3 regions of the Rhodococcus sp. SJ-2 genome follow, and region 2 is predicted to be linked to each of the others. Evidence: riboswitches for the same ligand, from Rfam matches in the RefSeq annotation. Region 2 holds a riboswitch; each other region holds the start of a gene.
What was found. Region 2 has a riboswitch for S-adenosylmethionine ahead of ACSYG9_RS12635 (aminotransferase class V-fold PLP-dependent enzyme). Riboswitches for the same ligand answer to the same signal wherever they lie in the genome.

Region 1 (5,438 bases), 2.5 Mb from region 2:
CAGTTCCGCTTCGTCTGCGAGGTACTCATCCACCTTCGCGCGCAGCGGAGTCACGAACTCGGTGAGGACCTCGGCGGTGTCCCCCTTCAGATCGCCGTAGCCCTTGCCGTCGTACCCGGCGACGAGTTCGTCGACCGAGCGGCCCGACAGTGCTGATTGGATGGTGAGCAGGTTGCTCACGCCCGGCTTGTTCTCCGGGTCGAATCGGATCTCACGGTCGTTGTCGGTCACCGCCGACTTGATCTTCTTCGCCGAGATCTTCGGGTCGTCGAGCAGATTGATCAGGCCGGCGTCGGTGGCCGCCGACTTGCTCATCTTCGACGTCGGGTCCTGCAGGTCGTAGATCTTGGCTGTGCCCTTGACGATCTGAGGCTCCGGAACGACGAAGGTCTTTCCGAACCGCTTGTTGAAACGCTGCGCGAGGTCGCGGGTGAGCTCGAGGTGCTGGCGCTGGTCCTCACCGACGGGGACCTTGTGGGCGCGGTAGAGAAGGATGTCCGCGGCCATGAGCACCGGATAGGTGAACAGGCCGACGCTCGCATGATCGGACCCCTGCTTGGCCGACTTGTCCTTGAACTGCGTCATGCGGCTCGCTTCACCGAAACCGGTGAGGCAGTTGAGCACCCAGGACAACTCGGCATGCTCGGGAACCTGGCTCTGCACGAACAGCACGGAGCGCTCCGGATCGATCCCGATCGCAAGCAGCTGCGCTGCGGCAACGAGGACCCGCTGCCGCAGCTCCTTCGGTTTCTGCGGCACCGTGATGGCGTGCAGGTCGGGGATGAAGTAGAAGGCGTCGTTCTCGTCCTGCGCCGGAACCCACTGCTGCAACGCCCCCAGAAAGTTCCCGAGGTGGAACGAATCCGAGGTGGGCTGGATGCCCGAGAGCACCCGGGGCCTGGCGGCCGGCCGGGAGTCCTGCGCTGTGGTGTTCTGATCTGGCGTCGACATGGCCTCGATACTTTCACGCACCGGATCCGGCCGCCGCAGGAGGTGTCAGTGGAATCGGACGGTCACCGGCGCATGATCGGACCAGCGTTCCGCATACGTCGCGGCGCGTTCGACCCGGGCGTCGACGACCCGCTCCGCCAGCGCGGGCGTCACGAGGTGGTAGTCGATGCGCCAGCCGGCGTCGGTGTCGAAGGCCTTACCGCGGTAGGACCACCAGGAGTAGGGGCCTGCGACGTCGCCGTGGACGTCACGCACGACGTCGTGCCATCGGCCGGTGGCGAGCAGATCGCCCACCCAGTCGCGTTCTTCGGGCAGGAAGCCCGATTTCTTGACGTTGCCCTTCCAGTTCTTGATGTCGCGCTCGGTGTGGGCGATGTTCCAGTCGCCGCACACCACCATGTCCCGACCGGCCGAAACGACGTCGGAGGCGCGCTCTCCCAGATACGCGGAAAAACCCTTCATGAAGCGTTCTTTGTCGTCCTGCTTCGGGGTTCCGGCTTCCCCAGTGGGCAGGTAGAGGCTGCCGACCGTCACGGCCCCGAAATCCGCCTCGATGTAGCGGCCCGAGTCGACGTACTCGTCGACGTCGAAACCCACGCGGACGGCGTCCGCCGGCGTGCGCGAGAGGATCGCAACCCCCGCGCGTCCCTTCGCGGACGCCTCTGATCCCGTGACATGCCAACCGGCGTCCAGGGCGGGCGCGATCGCGGCGTGGAACTGCTTCTCGGTCGCGCGTACTTCCTGGAGGCAGACGATGTCGGCAGCGGAGGTTTCGAGCCAGGCCAGCAGGCCCTTTCCTGCCGCAGCGCGCACGCCGTTGACATTCACGGTGGTGATGGTGAGGGACACGCCGCACACCGTATCCGACTCCACAGACAGAGCGGAAAGCACGGGATGTCCCCGATGGGGCGGCCCGTCTCGTCGCGCGTACTGCTCGTCGACGCGTCGGTTCTCGACGCGGCAACGCTACTGCGAGGCGCGGGCCTTCTGCAGGTTCTCGTCGAGCGTGCCGAGGAACTCCTCGGTGGTCAGCCACGATTGTTCGGGACCGACGAGCAGTGCAAGGTCTTTGGTCATGCTGCCTGCCTCGACGGTCTTGATGACGACGTCCTCGAGTGCCTGCGCGAACTCGATCACCTCGAATGTGCTGTCGAGTTTGCCGCGGTGCTCGAGACCGCGTGTCCACGCGAAGATCGACGCAATGGGATTGGTCGATGTCGGCTTGCCCTGCTGATGTTGCCGGTAGTGCCGGGTGACGGTGCCGTGTGCGGCCTCCGCTTCGACGGTCCTGCCGTCCGGAGTCATCAACACGGAAGTCATGAGTCCGAGCGAGCCGTAGCCCTGCGCAACAGTGTCGGACTGGACGTCACCGTCGTAGTTCTTGCAGGCCCAGACGTAGCCGCCTTCCCACTTGAGGGACGACGCCACCATGTCGTCGATCAGGCGGTGCTCGTAGGTCAGTCCGGCAGCGTCGAATTCCGCCTTGAACTCGTCCTCGTAGATCCGCTGGAACTCGTCCTTGAACATGCCGTCGTAGGCCTTGAGGATCGTGTTCTTGGTGGACAGGTATACCGGGTAGTTGCGCTGCAGACCGTAGGACAGCGAGGCGCGTGCGAAGTCCTGGATGGATTTCTTGTAGTTGTACATACCCATGACGACGCCGCCGTCCTCGGGGATCCTGCACACCTCGTGCTCGATCGGTTCGGAACCGTCGTCCGGCGTGTAGGTGATGGTGACGGTGCCTGCGCCGGGGACCTTGAAGTCTGTGGCACGGTACTGGTCGCCGAATGCGTGACGGCCGACGATGACCGGCTTCGTCCAACCCGGAACCAACCTGGGCACGTTGGAGATGATGATGGGTGCACGGAAGATGGTGCCGCCGAGGATGTTACGAATAGTGCCGTTGGGTGACCGCCACATCTTCTTCAGGCCGAACTCCTCGACCCGCGCCTCGTCCGGGGTGATGGTCGCGCACTTGACACCGACGCCGTGCTTCTTGATGGCGTTCGCGGAATCGATGGTGACCTGGTCGTCGGTCGCATCACGGTTCTCGATGCCGAGGTCGTAGTACTCGAGATCCACATCCAGATAGGGATGAATGAGCTTGTCTTTGATGAACTGCCAGATGATGCGCGTCATCTCGTCGCCGTCGAGTTCGACGACCTTACCCTCAACCTTGATCTTGGACATACGCGGTTCGTGTCCTCCTTGGACGGCAGTCGAGTCCCCGAGCGGCCGCACTTCCGGAATGCGACCGCCTTCAGCTCAGGCGTCTGAGCATGGCTCCGCACGCGTCGGGTACGGAGCCAAACAGAACAAGCGTACTGCTATTCGATGCACGCACAACCCCGGCTGCGGCCCCCCAAGCGCTACTGACCGGTAACTTTCTTGCTGCTCGGGCGCAGGCGGAGGGAAGGTCGAGAGCCGCGTGTCGAGCCCTAGGATCCAGCCGTTAGACTGCCGACGAGGTCATGAGTGCCAGCGCGAAGCCCCGGCTTGCTGGTCGGCAACCCTCCGGCCAGGGTGGGGTGCTCCGGGTGAGGACACGGTCGTCGGCGCACCGCAGACGACAAGCCGGCTCTTGGGAGGTTCGAAATGCTGATGGACTGTCGATACCGGCTCTCGTCCCAGTGCCCCGACATGGCAAGCAGGACACATTGACCATCACCACTGGCCTCGAGGCGGTCGCATCTTGACAACAGGTACCAACCGTCGACGGATCGAGCTTCCCGCAGAAGACGGAAAGCTCGACACCATCGACATCGGCAGCATCACCCTCGAAAGCGGTGACATCCTTCCCGATGTCACCGTCGCTCTGCAGCGGTGGGGCGCGCTGTCACCCACCCGCGACAACGTCGTGCTCGTCGAGCACGCGCTGACCGGGGACTCACACATCACCGGACCGGCCGGACCGGATCACCCGTCGCCAGGCTGGTGGTCCGGCATGGTCGGCCCCGGCGCGCCGATCGACACCGACCGGTGGTGCGTGGTGGCCACGAACGTCCTCGGCGGATGCCAGGGCACCACCGGCCCGGGCAGCACCGCGCCCGACGGCAAACCGTGGGGCTCCCGTTTCCCGCGGATCACCATCCGCGATCAGATCACCGCGGAAGCTGCCCTTCTCGACGCCCTCGGCATCGAGACATTGGCCGCGGTGACGGGTGGATCGATGGGCGGCATGCGTTCGCTCGAATGGGTCGTCTCCCACCCGAGCCGGGTGCGGGCGGCACTGGTCCTCGCGGTCGGCTCCCGCGCAACCGCCGATCAGATCGGTGTCCAGAGCACCCAGATCGCTGCCATCATGGCGGATCCGGACTGGCAGGGCGGCGACTACTACGAGACCGGCCGCCGACCCGAGGCCGGGCTGGGTATCGCGCGGCGCATGGCCCATCTCTCGTATCGCAGCGAGGAAGAACTCGACTCGCGGTTCGCCAACCTCCCTCAAGACGACGAGGATCCGTGGCGTGACGGACGCTACGCCGTGCAGAGCTACCTCGACCACCAGGCAGCGAAGCTCGTCAAACGGTTCGACCCCGGGACCTACGTGGTACTGAGCGACGCGATGAACCGGCACGACGTAGGCCGCGGTCGCGGTGGCGTCGAGGCCGCATTGGCGAGCACGCAGGTACCGACGATCGTCGCGGGCGTCGATTCGGATCGTCTCTACCCGATTCGATTGCAGCAGGAGATCGCAGACGGTCTCCCTCATTGCGCCGGGCTGCGCGTGCTCGAATCACGCGACGGACACGACGGCTTCCTCACCGAGGCCGACGCGGTCGCGAAGCTGCTCGTCGAGTTGATGGAGCTGGCGAGCGCGTAACAGCGCTCGCCGGCCTGTTCCCCCTACCCTGTGCCCAGGGGGTCGATCGAGACAGCCAGTCCGACGATCGCCCCACCCATGGCGAGCATCGCTGCCACGTCGAAGCGTTTGCTTCGCACCGCGAGCACTCCCACCTGATCGGAGTCGAGAGCCCAGCGGAGAATCCCCGCGAGGATCATCGCACCACCGAACACGAAAGCGCCTCGGCGCCAGCGATCGGCCAGCACGAGGACCACCGCTGCGGCGATCACCAGGGTGACCGCCAGCAGCGGCAGGTTCAGTCGTGTGAGTCGCACCGAACTGTCCATCTGCTGGTTGCTCAGAGACCGGCGTCGTGCTCGGCGCGTTCGACGACGTTCGTCAGCAGAAACGCGCGGGTGAGGGGTCCGACACCACCGGGATTGGGCGAGAGGAACCCGGCAACGTCGCGGACGTCGGCGGCGACGTCGCCGCGCAGGCCGTCGGCTGTGCGCGAGACACCCACGTCGAGCACTGCTGCACCGGGCTTGACCATGTCGGCGGTGATCAGACCGGGCACACCCGCTGCGGCAACGACGATGTCGGCGCGCTTCACCTCGGCGGCGAGGTCCTTGGTGCCGGTGTGGCACAGCGTCACTGTCGCGTTCTCGCTGCGACGGGTCAGCAGGAGCCCGATCGGGCGGCCCAC
Region 2 (5,438 bases):
TGCGAGGGCCACACGACCGTCCGGACGATCAGTGGCGCGACCTCTGCCTGCGGCGAACCTGCGCCCCAACTCCGCCGACGACGGTGAGATCTCGATGAGTCCGCGAGACTCGAGCCACGGCAGGGTTCCATCGACGATGTTGTCGACCGTGATGCCACCGGCCACCGGGATCAGGGTGACGCCGTCGGCGACCTTCACGGCATGAATATCGGCGATCAGGCCGGCCAGCCCGGTCGGAGTACCGACGTAGGACAGGCCCGCTGCTCCCCCGCCTGCCCGGCGCCACGCATCCTGAGCACGGCGACGAGCCACGCGCGCTTCGAGGTCGACGATCACTTCGAGGTCGACCAGCACCGTGAGGGCGTCGGGGTCGCGGCCTTCCGCCGAGGCATCGGCTCGTGCCCGATCGCGCAGCTTGCGCGCTTCCCGCAGATCTGCGGCGCGCACCCGCACGACGGTGCGCGGAGCAGCACTGAGGTCGAGCGGCCCACCGCCGTCGCGATCGACGGTGAGATCCGCCCACACATCTGGCCCTGAACCATCTACGAATTCGACTGCGACACGCAGGGACTCGGCTGAAGAAATACTACTGTAGGACATGAGAATTCCTCTCGATATGCCGAACTCGGCATCGAAAAAGCAGGAACGGGAACCTCGTCAGTCCGAACAGATGCAGGAGGCCGTGCGGCACAGGTCGACGTGGCGGCGGCACCACTGGGCCGCTGCCTGCGCCGAACTCCACACTGCCATGAGAAAACCCTACTGATCTCGCGGGGAATTGTCGATCGCTGCGGCGATCATCAGACGCACTCCGCCGCACCGTCGCCCGACTGCGTAAGGCCGATCCGGGTCTCCGGCGACGGGCTCCAGGCCCCCTCGACCTTGGAATACGACCACTGCGGCCCGCTCGCCACCAGCTGCCGAAGCGCCGCGAGCAGACGATCGACGTCCGCCGAGGAACTACCCAATCCCAGCGAGGCGCGCACCGCACCACCGGGAAGGCCGACGCGGGCGAGCAACGGGTGGGCGCAGAAACGCCCGTCACGAACACCGATGCCGTGTTCGGCCGAGAGGTACGCGGCTATCTCGCCGGGCTCGAAACCATCGATACCGAAGGTCACGATCCCGACGCAGTCTGCCGAATCATCCCACAGCCTAAGGATTTCCACGCCGTAGATGTCGTGCAGGCCATCGACAAGCTGCGCGCACAACAGCTCCTCGTGACGCGCAGCTGCCTCGGCGTCGTGCGACGCGAGAGTGTCGCACGCGGCAGCGATCGCCGCGACCCCCAGCACGTTCGGGGACCCGGCTTCGTGCCGGGCAGGGGCGCACGCCCATTCGGTGCGGTCGAGGGCGACCTCACGTACTGCTCCGCCCCCGGCGAGGTACGGCTCCGCGACATCGAGCCAGTCGCGACGTCCGACGAGCACCCCGGCACCGAACGGCGCGTACAGCTTGTGGCCCGAGAACGCGAGATAGTCGACGCCGAGCTCGGCGAGGTCGACGCGGCGATGCGGAACCAGCTGGGCACCGTCGACGAAGATCCGTGCGCCGCACGCGTGGGCGAGTTCGGCGAGTTCGGCAATCGGCAGCACCTCGCCGGTCACATTGGACGCTCCCGTGATGGCAAGCAGTGCCGTCGGCGCACGCTCGAGCTCGACGGCGATCCGCCACACGGTTTCCGAAACCGAATCCGCAGCTTCGACCACACGAGTGTTCTTCCACGGCAACAAGTTCGCATGATGCTCGATGTCGAGTACCACCACGTCGCCGGGGACTGCACCGGCGAGCAGGTTGATCGAATCCGTGGTGTTTCGGGTGAAGACCACGACCTGGTCCTCGTCGGCACCGACGAACCGGGAAACCGACTCACGCGACTCCTCGTAGCTCGTGGTGCTGATGCGCGAGGCATAACCCGCACCACGGTGCACGCTGGCGTAGAACGGCAACAGCTCGGAAATCCGGTCCGTCACACTCTCCAGAGCCGGTGCGCTCGCCGCATAGTCGAAGTTCGCGTAGCTGCAGGTTCCGCCCTGCACCAGAGGAACCTGCACGTCACAGCCCGACACGCGAGCAAAGGGAGCGATACAGGTGGAAGTAGCAACAGTCATGACGAATTTCCCTCATCGATCAGGGACCCGTCGGTGATCGCCACGACGATGGTGAATCGTTCGCCGGCGGAGTCCGCGCTTGCTGCGTCCGGGTTCGGTACGTCAGCCAGGTCGTCACCCGGAGCACCCCACCGCGGCGGAGGGTTGCCGACCAGCGAGCCGGGGCTTGACGCTGGTACTCATGACCTGCCGAAGACAATGACACCGGGCACACTGCGTGTCAAGTCGGCATCCCGTCGAGGCCCTCCGCACGGTCTCCGGCCGAAAGAGAATTTCTCCTTCTGACCTGCGGAGGAACCACCATCGTGCTTTGCTCTGAGGCGTGACACCGCACACCCCCACCCGCTCGCTGCGCGTACCGAACGTTCATCTGTTGTCCACCTTCACGTGAAATAACCCGGATCGCCCACCCGAGTAGAAGGACAGCGGATTGTCTGCTCAACCCCCGCCCGCAGCCGACGACACGTCGCTCGTACCGGAAGTCTTCCTGCGCGGATCACACGCACCCGCGCCGCGCACACTCGTCGACGTACTTCGCGCCAGCGCCGAATCGCACCCCCACGCTCCTGCGATCGACGACGGCACCACGATGCTCGAGTACGCCGAACTGCTCGACCAGGTCAGCGCAGGAGCACGTGGACTCGCGGAGGCCGGTGTGGGCGCCGGCGATCGCGTCGGGGTGCGCATGTCGTCCGGGTCCAAAGACCTCTACATCACCATCTTGTCCGTTCTCGCCGCAGGCGCCGCCTACGTCCCGGTAGACGCCGACGACCCCGATGAGCGTGCCGAGCTGGTCTTCTCCGAAGCAAAGGTGACCGCGATCGTCACCGATGCGGGGATCGGTCCCGGCACCGCTCCTCCTGCCGACGAACCGGACGTACGCGAACCGGCCCTCGACGACGACGCGTGGATCATCTTCACCTCGGGTTCCACCGGCACCCCGAAGGGTGTCGCCGTCACACACCGCAACGCCGCCGCCTTCGTCGACGCCGAAGCGAACCTGTTCTGCCGGGAAGAACCTCTCGGCCCAAGCGACCGGGTCCTCGCAGGTCTGTCCGTCGCATTCGACGCATCATGCGAGGAGATGTGGCTGGCCTGGCGGCACGGCGCGTGCCTCGTTCCTGCGCCGCGTTCGCTCGTGCGCTCCGGAATGGACCTCGGCCCGTGGCTGGTCTCTCGCAACATCAACGTCGTCTCCACGGTCCCGACCCTTGCGGCGATGTGGCCCGGCGAGGCACTCGAAGCAGTGCGCCTGCTCATCTTCGGCGGGGAAGCATGCCCGCCCGACCTCGCCGAGCGTCTCGCCGTGCCCGGCCGTGAAGTGTGGAACACCTACGGCCCCACCGAAGCGACGGTGGTCGCGTGCGCCGCCATCATGGACGGCACCGGACCGATCCGGATCGGTCTGCCACTCGACGGCTGGGATCTTGCGGTCGTAGACACCGAGGGCAATCCCGTCGCCGAAGGACAGTCCGGCGAGCTCGTGATCGGCGGTGTCGGGCTCGCCCGCTACCTGGACCCGGCGAAAGACGCCGAGAAGTACGCGCCCATGCCCACCCTCGGCTGGGATCGCGCCTATCGCAGCGGCGACCTCGTCGTACTCGACAGTGCGGGGCTCCTTTTCCAGGGACGCGCCGACGACCAGGTCAAGATCGGCGGACGCCGCATCGAGCTCGGCGAGGTCGACAATGCCCTGCAGAACCTGCCCGGTGTCGCCGGTGGTGCGTGCGCTGTCCGCAAGACCTCGGCCGGAAGCTCGATTCTCGTCGGCTACATCGCCTCGACCGATCCCGACTTCGACGTTGCCTCCGCCCACGACCTGCTGTCCGAACAGCTTCCAGCAGCACTCGTACCGCGTCTCGCGCTCGTCGACGAGCTTCCCACTCGTACGTCCGGGAAGGTCGATCGTAATGCCCTGCCGTGGCCGCTGCCCGGCGCCGACGCCGACTCGGTCGAAGCGCTCGGACTACCTCCGACCGCCGAATGGGTCGCGGAACTGTGGTCGTCACTGCTCGGCGCCCGCATCGAAGGACTCGACGACGACTTCTTCGAACTCGGCGGAGGTTCTCTGTCCGCCGCGCAACTCGTCACCGCACTGCGTGAGCGCTATCCCGACATGACGGTCGCCGAACTCTACGACCGGCCTCGGCTCGGGTCCCTCGCCGGCTATCTCGACGAACTCGCCCCGACGGAGACCACGGCTCCGCGCGAAGTCACCCCGGTGTCGCGAGGGGCGCAGTTCCTCCAACTCGCTGCGACGGTACCCCTCACGACGTTGACCGGCCTCCAATGGATCACGTGGCTGGCGATTCTGAACAACATCATCGCAATGGCCACCGATGTTCCGTGGACCGTGACGTTGTCGTGGTGGTGGATCGCAGCAGGCGTCGTCGTGTTCCTTTCACCGCTCGGCCGGATGAGCACGGCGGTCCTGGGCGCGCGGCTACTTCTGCGCGGGCTGAAGCCAGGCAGTTATCCCCGCGGCGGCGCGGTACACCTGCGGCTGTGGACCGCGCAGCGGTTGTCGGAGGCGTCCGGCGCGACCAATCTGTCCGGTGCGCCGTGGATGCGCCAGTACGCGCGGGCGCTGGGCGCGAAGATCGGCCAGGGCGTCGACCTGCACACCCTTCCGCCGGTCACCGGCATGCTCGTGCTCGGCGACGGCTGCTCGATCGAACCCGAGGTGGATCTGTCGGGGTACTGGGTCGATGGCGACCTCGTCCACATCGGAAGCATCAGGATCGGAGCCGGTGCCTCGATCGGCGCACGCTCGTTTCTCGCCCCGGGTTCACGCGTGGGCAAGAACGCCGAGGTTGCCGCAGGATCGGCCGTATTCGGCCGCGTCAAGGCTGCGCAGCACTGGGCCGGTTCACCCGCGCAGAAAACCGGAAAAGCCGAACCGCAATGGCCTTCCGAGGATCCGCCCCGCGGCGCGCGCTGGGTCCCCATATTCGGTGTCACGTCCATCCTTCTCGCAGGACTTCCGATCATGTCGATCGGCGCGGGTGTCGCACTGCTCGTCTGGTGGGTCAAGGACACCGTGAGTGTGTCCGAGGCCGTCGTCCGTTCCCTTGCGATGCTCCCGGCAGGCGGAATTCTCACCATGGCCGTGTTCGCGGTGCTGACCTTGATCACCGTGCGGTTGCTGTCGATCGGAATGGCCGAAGGCTGGCATCCGGTCCGAAGCCGCGTCGGGTGGCAGGTCTGGGCAACCGAACGCCTGATGGATTCCTCGCGTACCTTCCTGTTCCCGCTCTACGCGTCGATGCTCACTCCGATCTGGCTGCGGCTGCTCGGCGCCGACATCGGCAAGGATGTCGAGGCCTC
Region 3 (5,438 bases), 2.0 Mb from region 2:
AGCCCGACCCGTCCGAGGTGATGGACTGGTCGTGGGTGTCATGGGCCGATATGCAAACCGCCTCAACCCTTCCGTGGCTGATCAGCCCGTGGTCGGCCGAGCAGATTCCGCAACTCGCTCGGACCGGCGTGGCGCGATGGGTCGACGCCGCGATCTGAACCTCGCCTGCCCGACGGTCGTACTCGACCGGCGGTGCCCATGACAAGCGCGCTCGTCGAAGGGGTTCACGCTTCGGACCACACACCCAGTTCGTTTCCACTCGGATCGAGGAAGGTGAACCGGCGCCCTCCGGGGAAATCGTACGGCCCCGACGAAATTGTGCCCCCGGCATGTTCGACCGCACCGACCGAGGCATCGAGGTCGCTCGAGTACAGCAGGACCAGCGGTCCGGCTGTACCCGGTGCGCGCAGGGTCGTGAGCCCGCCGACCTCCCCGTCACCTTCTGCGGCGCGGATACCGGCGTACTTCGGACCATAGTCGTTGAATTTCCACCCGAAAGCAGCCTCGTAGAATGCGCGTGAGGCGCCGAGATCTGTAGCGGCGAGTTCGATGTAGTCGAATGTGTGATGAGTGTTGACCATGGAACCATGGTGAACCTGCCCACCGACACGGTGCAGTGGCGACGCGTGATCGGCCAGTTCACTCGCGGCTTCCCTCCGGACCGATGTCGATGCTGCGGTCGATCTCCCGAAGGACGAGATCGACCGCAGCGTCCGCGTCCATCCCCGCAATCAGCACGGATTGTGTCGCACCGGTACTGACCGCAACCAACCTCACGGCTTCGTTGTGCGCCCGGGCCTCGGAGAACCCGACAAGACGGAGTAGACGCCCGGCCTCGCTGACGGTTCCACCCGATGCGTCGGCAAGAAAGGATCTGATCCACGGATCGTTCGTCGCTTTCGCAAGGTAGGCATACCAGACCGAGACACCGACGCGTGCGGGTGCATTCGTCGGAACAGGCTGGGTGAGCAATGCCGCGAGGGCCGATCTCGGATCACCGGGGCATCCGTGTTCGCGATAAACCTGTTCGGCACCGGTGACCATTTCCTGCGCTCCGGCCCGGATCAGATGCTGTTTCGATTCGAAGTAGTGCTGGATCCTGCCGATCGAGACGCCGGCCTCCTCAGCCACCGCATGCAACGTGACCCCGTCGATTCCCCGCTCGTGGATCACCGCCCACAGGGCCCACACAATCTCTTTGCGACGCTCGGCATGGTCGACAACTTTCGGCATGACCGCATTTTACAATATGCCTATACTGCAAAAGGTACTGATACTCGACGATCAGGGGTTGCATATGAGTGAGTACGCCGCACGCACAGATTCCCGGACCGAGCATCCACCACCAGCTCGTCCGCGTTACCGATGGCTTCGTCGCAGCGGGCTGGTCGTCCTCGCCGCGCTCACAGCGCTGGGTGCTGTGAGCGTGCAGCAGTTCTTCTTCGGAGCACCCGGCGTGGGTCATTTCCGCGACGCAGAAGGACGCCAGAGCTACGTCGCGGCGTACGAGCAAGCGATGTCCTCACTCCCCTCACCCACATCGACCCACGACCTCGCGACCCGCTTCGGCACAGTTCGCGCTTATGAGTGGAGCTCCCCGGACACCGCGGACACCGTTCCGGTCGTCCTGGTGCCGGGCCGGTCGTCGGGTGTTCCGATGTGGGCCGAGAACCTTGACGACTTCCTACCTCACCGACGGGTTGTTGCTTTCGACGCACTCGGTGATGCCGGTTTGTCGGTACAGAATGTTCCGCTCACCTCCTTCGGCGACCAGGCCATCTGGATCACCGACGCACTCGACGCACTCGCAACCGACACCGTGCACATCGTCGGTCATTCGTTCGGTGGAGCAATCGCAGCGACATACGCGCAGCATTTCCCGGAGAGGGTCCGGTCGCTGACACTCCTCGAACCGGTTTTCACCTTCGCGCGTCCCTCGGCCCGCATGATGGCGTGGACCATGGTGTCGTCTCTCCCGTTCCTGCCCGAGTCCTGGCGCACGACCGCGCTCGGAAAGGTAGGCGGGGCCGAGTTCGACTCGAACGACGACATGGCGAAGATGATCGCCGCGGGTTCGGAGCACTTCTCGGCGGTCCTGCCGATTCCTTCTCCCCTGAGTGATGACGAGATGGAGGCCCTCGCCATGCCCACCTATGTCGCTATCGCCGAACGCGATTCGCTCGCCGGAGGCGACACTGCAGTGCAGCGGGCACGAACACTCCCGCGCGCACTCGTCGATATCTTCCCGAACACCACCCATTCGCTACCGATGCAAGCGAAGGAGGCTCTGGCAGTAGAGCTTCCAGAATTCTGGCACGAGGCCGAACAGAACTGATCCGACGGGTCACCGGCCGGGCACATAGGTCAGCGTCGGAACGCGCCCTCGTACGCAGTCCGTCCAGTGATCAGGTGCGGCAAGGGTGAAGGTCGCAGGCACATACGGATCAGGGCCCGGCAGGATCAGCACTCGCCACTGCGGAACCCAGGTCCCGATCTCCCCACAAGCGTGGACCGCGTCGGCGATCGCAGCGGTGTCATGGTGACGGAATACGAGTCGTATTCCATCCCAAGATAATTCGACGCGCGTCTCGTCCAGGACGCGCACCAGCGCGCCGACACTGAGATCGGAATCGTCGAAAGCCTTACGGGCGCGGATGAAGTGTACGTGGTGCCCGTCGCCGAACGAAGCGCACTCGTGAGCACCTACGTGATCGGTACCGCGAATATGGTCGGTCATGATTTCCTCCGGGTCGGCCCCGGGCGGGGCGCTCGTGCCCGGGCCGGTCGGCCGCGAGCCGCTTCGTCATCCGAGCCACCCGCGAGCGTGGGGTTGGCGTGCCGTCAAGTCGGAGCTTGGCGACGGCATCTCGTGAAGCACCGCCAATATACATGATGGAGCGACCTCACAACCCGAGCCACCGCCTGCGGAGAAGAACGCAACGCATCCTTACTGCTCCGAAACGCCACGGTGACCGACCCCGCCGACACTGGTCGGCACTGTTCGCATCAGGAGGTTGCCGTGTCCTACGTTCCACCCGCCGAGCTGGCCCGCGCGATGGTCGACGCCGGCCAGAGCAAGGTCCTCATGTCTACCCGCGACACCCTGATCAGGGCGTATATGGCCGGTGCGATCCTCACACTCGGGGCAGCATTTGCAATTACCGTCACCGTGCAGACCGGCAACGCCCTCCTCGGAGCCATTCTCTTCCCGGTCGGATTCTGTCTGCTGTACCTACTGGGTTTCGATCTTCTCACCGGGGTGTTCACGATGGTCCCCATCGCATACCTCGACAGACGCCCGGGGGTGACGATCGGGTCGATGCTCCGCAACTGGGCTCTGGTCTTCGTCGGAAACTTCCTCGGCGCCTTCACCGTGGCCGTGCTGATCACCTTCATCCTCACCTACGGCTATTCGATCCCGCCGGACGCGGTCGGCGAACGTCTCGGTGAGATCGGTGAAGCGCGCACTCTCGGGTATGCAGAGCATGGCGCGGCGGGCATGGCAACCCTGTTCTTCCGCGGCATGCTGTGCAACTGGATGGTCTCCACCGGCGTTGTCGCAGCGATGATGTCCAAGAGTGTGCCGGGCAAGGTTCTCGTGATGTGGATGCCCGTCATGCTGTTCTTCTACATGGGTTTCGAGCACTCGGTCGTCAACATGTTCCTGTTCCCGTCCGGCCTGCTTCTCGGCGGTGACTTCACCCTCGGTGACTATCTGATCTGGAACGAGGTCCCGACGGTTCTGGGCAACCTTGTCGGCGGTGTCGTGTTCGTGGGTCTCGCTCTCTACATCACCCACGTGCGGACGCAACCCAAGCGCGCGATCGGGGCGCCTGCCTCGGACCGCGCCGCAGCGTCGGCCAGGACTCCCGAACCCGTGTGATGCGATCCGTGGCTTCGATTCTCCCGACGCACAGGCCCTATCGCGGCAGAGGGATGTCGGGTCACGCCGGCGATACCCTGATCGGATGGCGTCGTTCACACCGATCTCACCTGCTGTACTCACCGAACTACTCGCCGAACGTGCATACGCACTACCGGGCCCGGTCGCCATGGCAATTTCGGCCGCCGACGCCGCAGAACCGATGGATCTGGCGAGCCGGGTTGTCGAGGCCCTGCGCGCCGCGGGGCGTCCCGCGCACGCCGTGTCACTGCACGATTTCGTCCGACCTGCCTCGCTCCGTCTCGAACACGGGCACGCCGATGAAGAGAGTTATCGGTCGGGCTGGTACGACTACGACGCGCTGGACCGCGAGGTGGTCTCGTCCCTGAAGAGCGGGCATCGCTTTCTGCCGCGGTTGTGGGACGAGGCCACCGACCGGTCGGCGCGAGCACACCGGGTCGGCGCCGCAGACGATCACGTGCTTGTCGTAGCAGGACCGATGCTCCTCGGCCGAGGCATCCCGTTCGATGTGACCGTCGACCTGAAAATGTCCCGGGGTGCGCTCGAACGGGGAACTCCCGCCGCCGACCATTGGACGATCTCCCCGCTACTCGCACACGAGGCCGAGGTCTCTTCCGCGGCCGACATCGTGGTGCGCTTCGAACATCCGGATCGGCCCGCGCTGCGGGATTCCTGAACTATCCGGCAGCCAGGGCCTTGGCCAATGGCGAGGGGAATCGCGGCAGCACCCGCACACCCTCCAGCCATTCCTCGAGCCGAGCAGCTTCGGCGGTGAGAAAGGCCGATGCTTCCTTCCCTGCGTCCTCGAGCATATGGAGCCGGACGGCGCCGTCGTCGGATTGCCACCACGTGCCGACAACCCGGCCTTCCCACCACGCCGTCGGCCCTGCGTTTCCACTGGTGTCGAAGAGTTGCTGCTTGTACGGGCCGAGGTACCACTCTCGCTCGAACCAACCCATCGTGGTGGGATCGAGAGACGGCAGCAGGGCGCCCCACGGCTCAGCAGAGGGCGCGGGGTCGACGTCGTCCGGGAGGAGATAGCCGACACGCCCGTCGAGGTCGACTTCCACAGCCGCGAGTTCGGTCAGCGCAGCTCGGACCGCTTTGATCGTCGAGCCGAGCCACCATTTGATGTCGGCTTCGGTGCCCGGCCCGAACGCGCCCAGCCACATCGCCACAAGGTCTCGAAGTCCCTCGGATTCACTTCGCGGTTCGATCTCCTCCCCCAACCACGAGGCAGTCCGCACCCAGTTCGGACGCGAGATTCGCCACGACCCGTTGTTGGAGGCCCGGAGCACCTGGCCCGAGGCCGAGAGCACCGTCATGACTCGTGGGGCGAAGGAAACCTTCCCGCCCCACGACTTCCCGACGCCGTAGTCGATCGATGCGTCGAGAACAGGTAGTTCGGAACGTAATTCGGACGCGGTGGCCTCGCGTCCACCTGCCAAGGCGGCGAGAACCCCGGCGGTGGCGTCGTCGAGCCACTGTGCGCCGTCCCGGTGCAGGCCGGCCCGTTCGGCGTCTTTGATCACGC

Region 1: it holds a riboswitch for S-adenosylmethionine, as region 2 does, so the genes downstream of both, metX (homoserine O-acetyltransferase MetX) here and ACSYG9_RS12635 (aminotransferase class V-fold PLP-dependent enzyme) in region 2, are expected to answer to the same signal.
Region 3: it holds a riboswitch for S-adenosylmethionine, as region 2 does, so the genes downstream of both, ACSYG9_RS22235 (hypothetical protein) here and ACSYG9_RS12635 (aminotransferase class V-fold PLP-dependent enzyme) in region 2, are expected to answer to the same signal.

What each region holds. Positions count from the first base shown of each region.
Region 1 is NZ_CM132340.1:195,217-200,654, forward strand. It holds gene trpS (tryptophan--tRNA ligase) at 1-951, opposite strand, end outside; gene ACSYG9_RS00975 (exodeoxyribonuclease III) at 997-1,800, opposite strand; gene ACSYG9_RS00980 (NADP-dependent isocitrate dehydrogenase) at 1,918-3,141, opposite strand; SAM riboswitch class IV at 3,419-3,533, shown strand; gene metX (homoserine O-acetyltransferase MetX) at 3,644-4,771, shown strand; gene ACSYG9_RS00990 (DUF3017 domain-containing protein) at 4,795-5,079, opposite strand; gene ACSYG9_RS00995 (bifunctional methylenetetrahydrofolate dehydrogenase/methenyltetrahydrofolate cyclohydrolase) at 5,091-5,438, opposite strand, start outside.
Region 2 is NZ_CM132340.1:2,698,303-2,703,740, reverse strand. It holds gene ACSYG9_RS12645 (hypothetical protein) at 1-600, opposite strand, end outside; gene ACSYG9_RS12640 (putative leader peptide) at 658-750, opposite strand; gene ACSYG9_RS12635 (aminotransferase class V-fold PLP-dependent enzyme) at 801-2,111, opposite strand; SAM riboswitch class IV at 2,182-2,298, opposite strand; gene ACSYG9_RS12630 (Pls/PosA family non-ribosomal peptide synthetase) at 2,542-5,438, shown strand, end outside.
Region 3 is NZ_CM132340.1:4,733,261-4,738,698, reverse strand. It holds gene idi (isopentenyl-diphosphate Delta-isomerase) at 1-158, shown strand, start outside; gene ACSYG9_RS22250 (VOC family protein) at 225-581, opposite strand; gene ACSYG9_RS22245 (TetR family transcriptional regulator C-terminal domain-containing protein) at 640-1,233, opposite strand; gene ACSYG9_RS22240 (alpha/beta fold hydrolase) at 1,298-2,335, shown strand; gene ACSYG9_RS22235 (hypothetical protein) at 2,345-2,737, opposite strand; SAM riboswitch class IV at 2,763-2,875, opposite strand; gene ACSYG9_RS22230 (formate/nitrite transporter family protein) at 3,020-3,883, shown strand; gene ACSYG9_RS22225 (uridine kinase) at 3,969-4,580, shown strand; gene ACSYG9_RS22220 (winged helix DNA-binding domain-containing protein) at 4,582-5,438, opposite strand, start outside.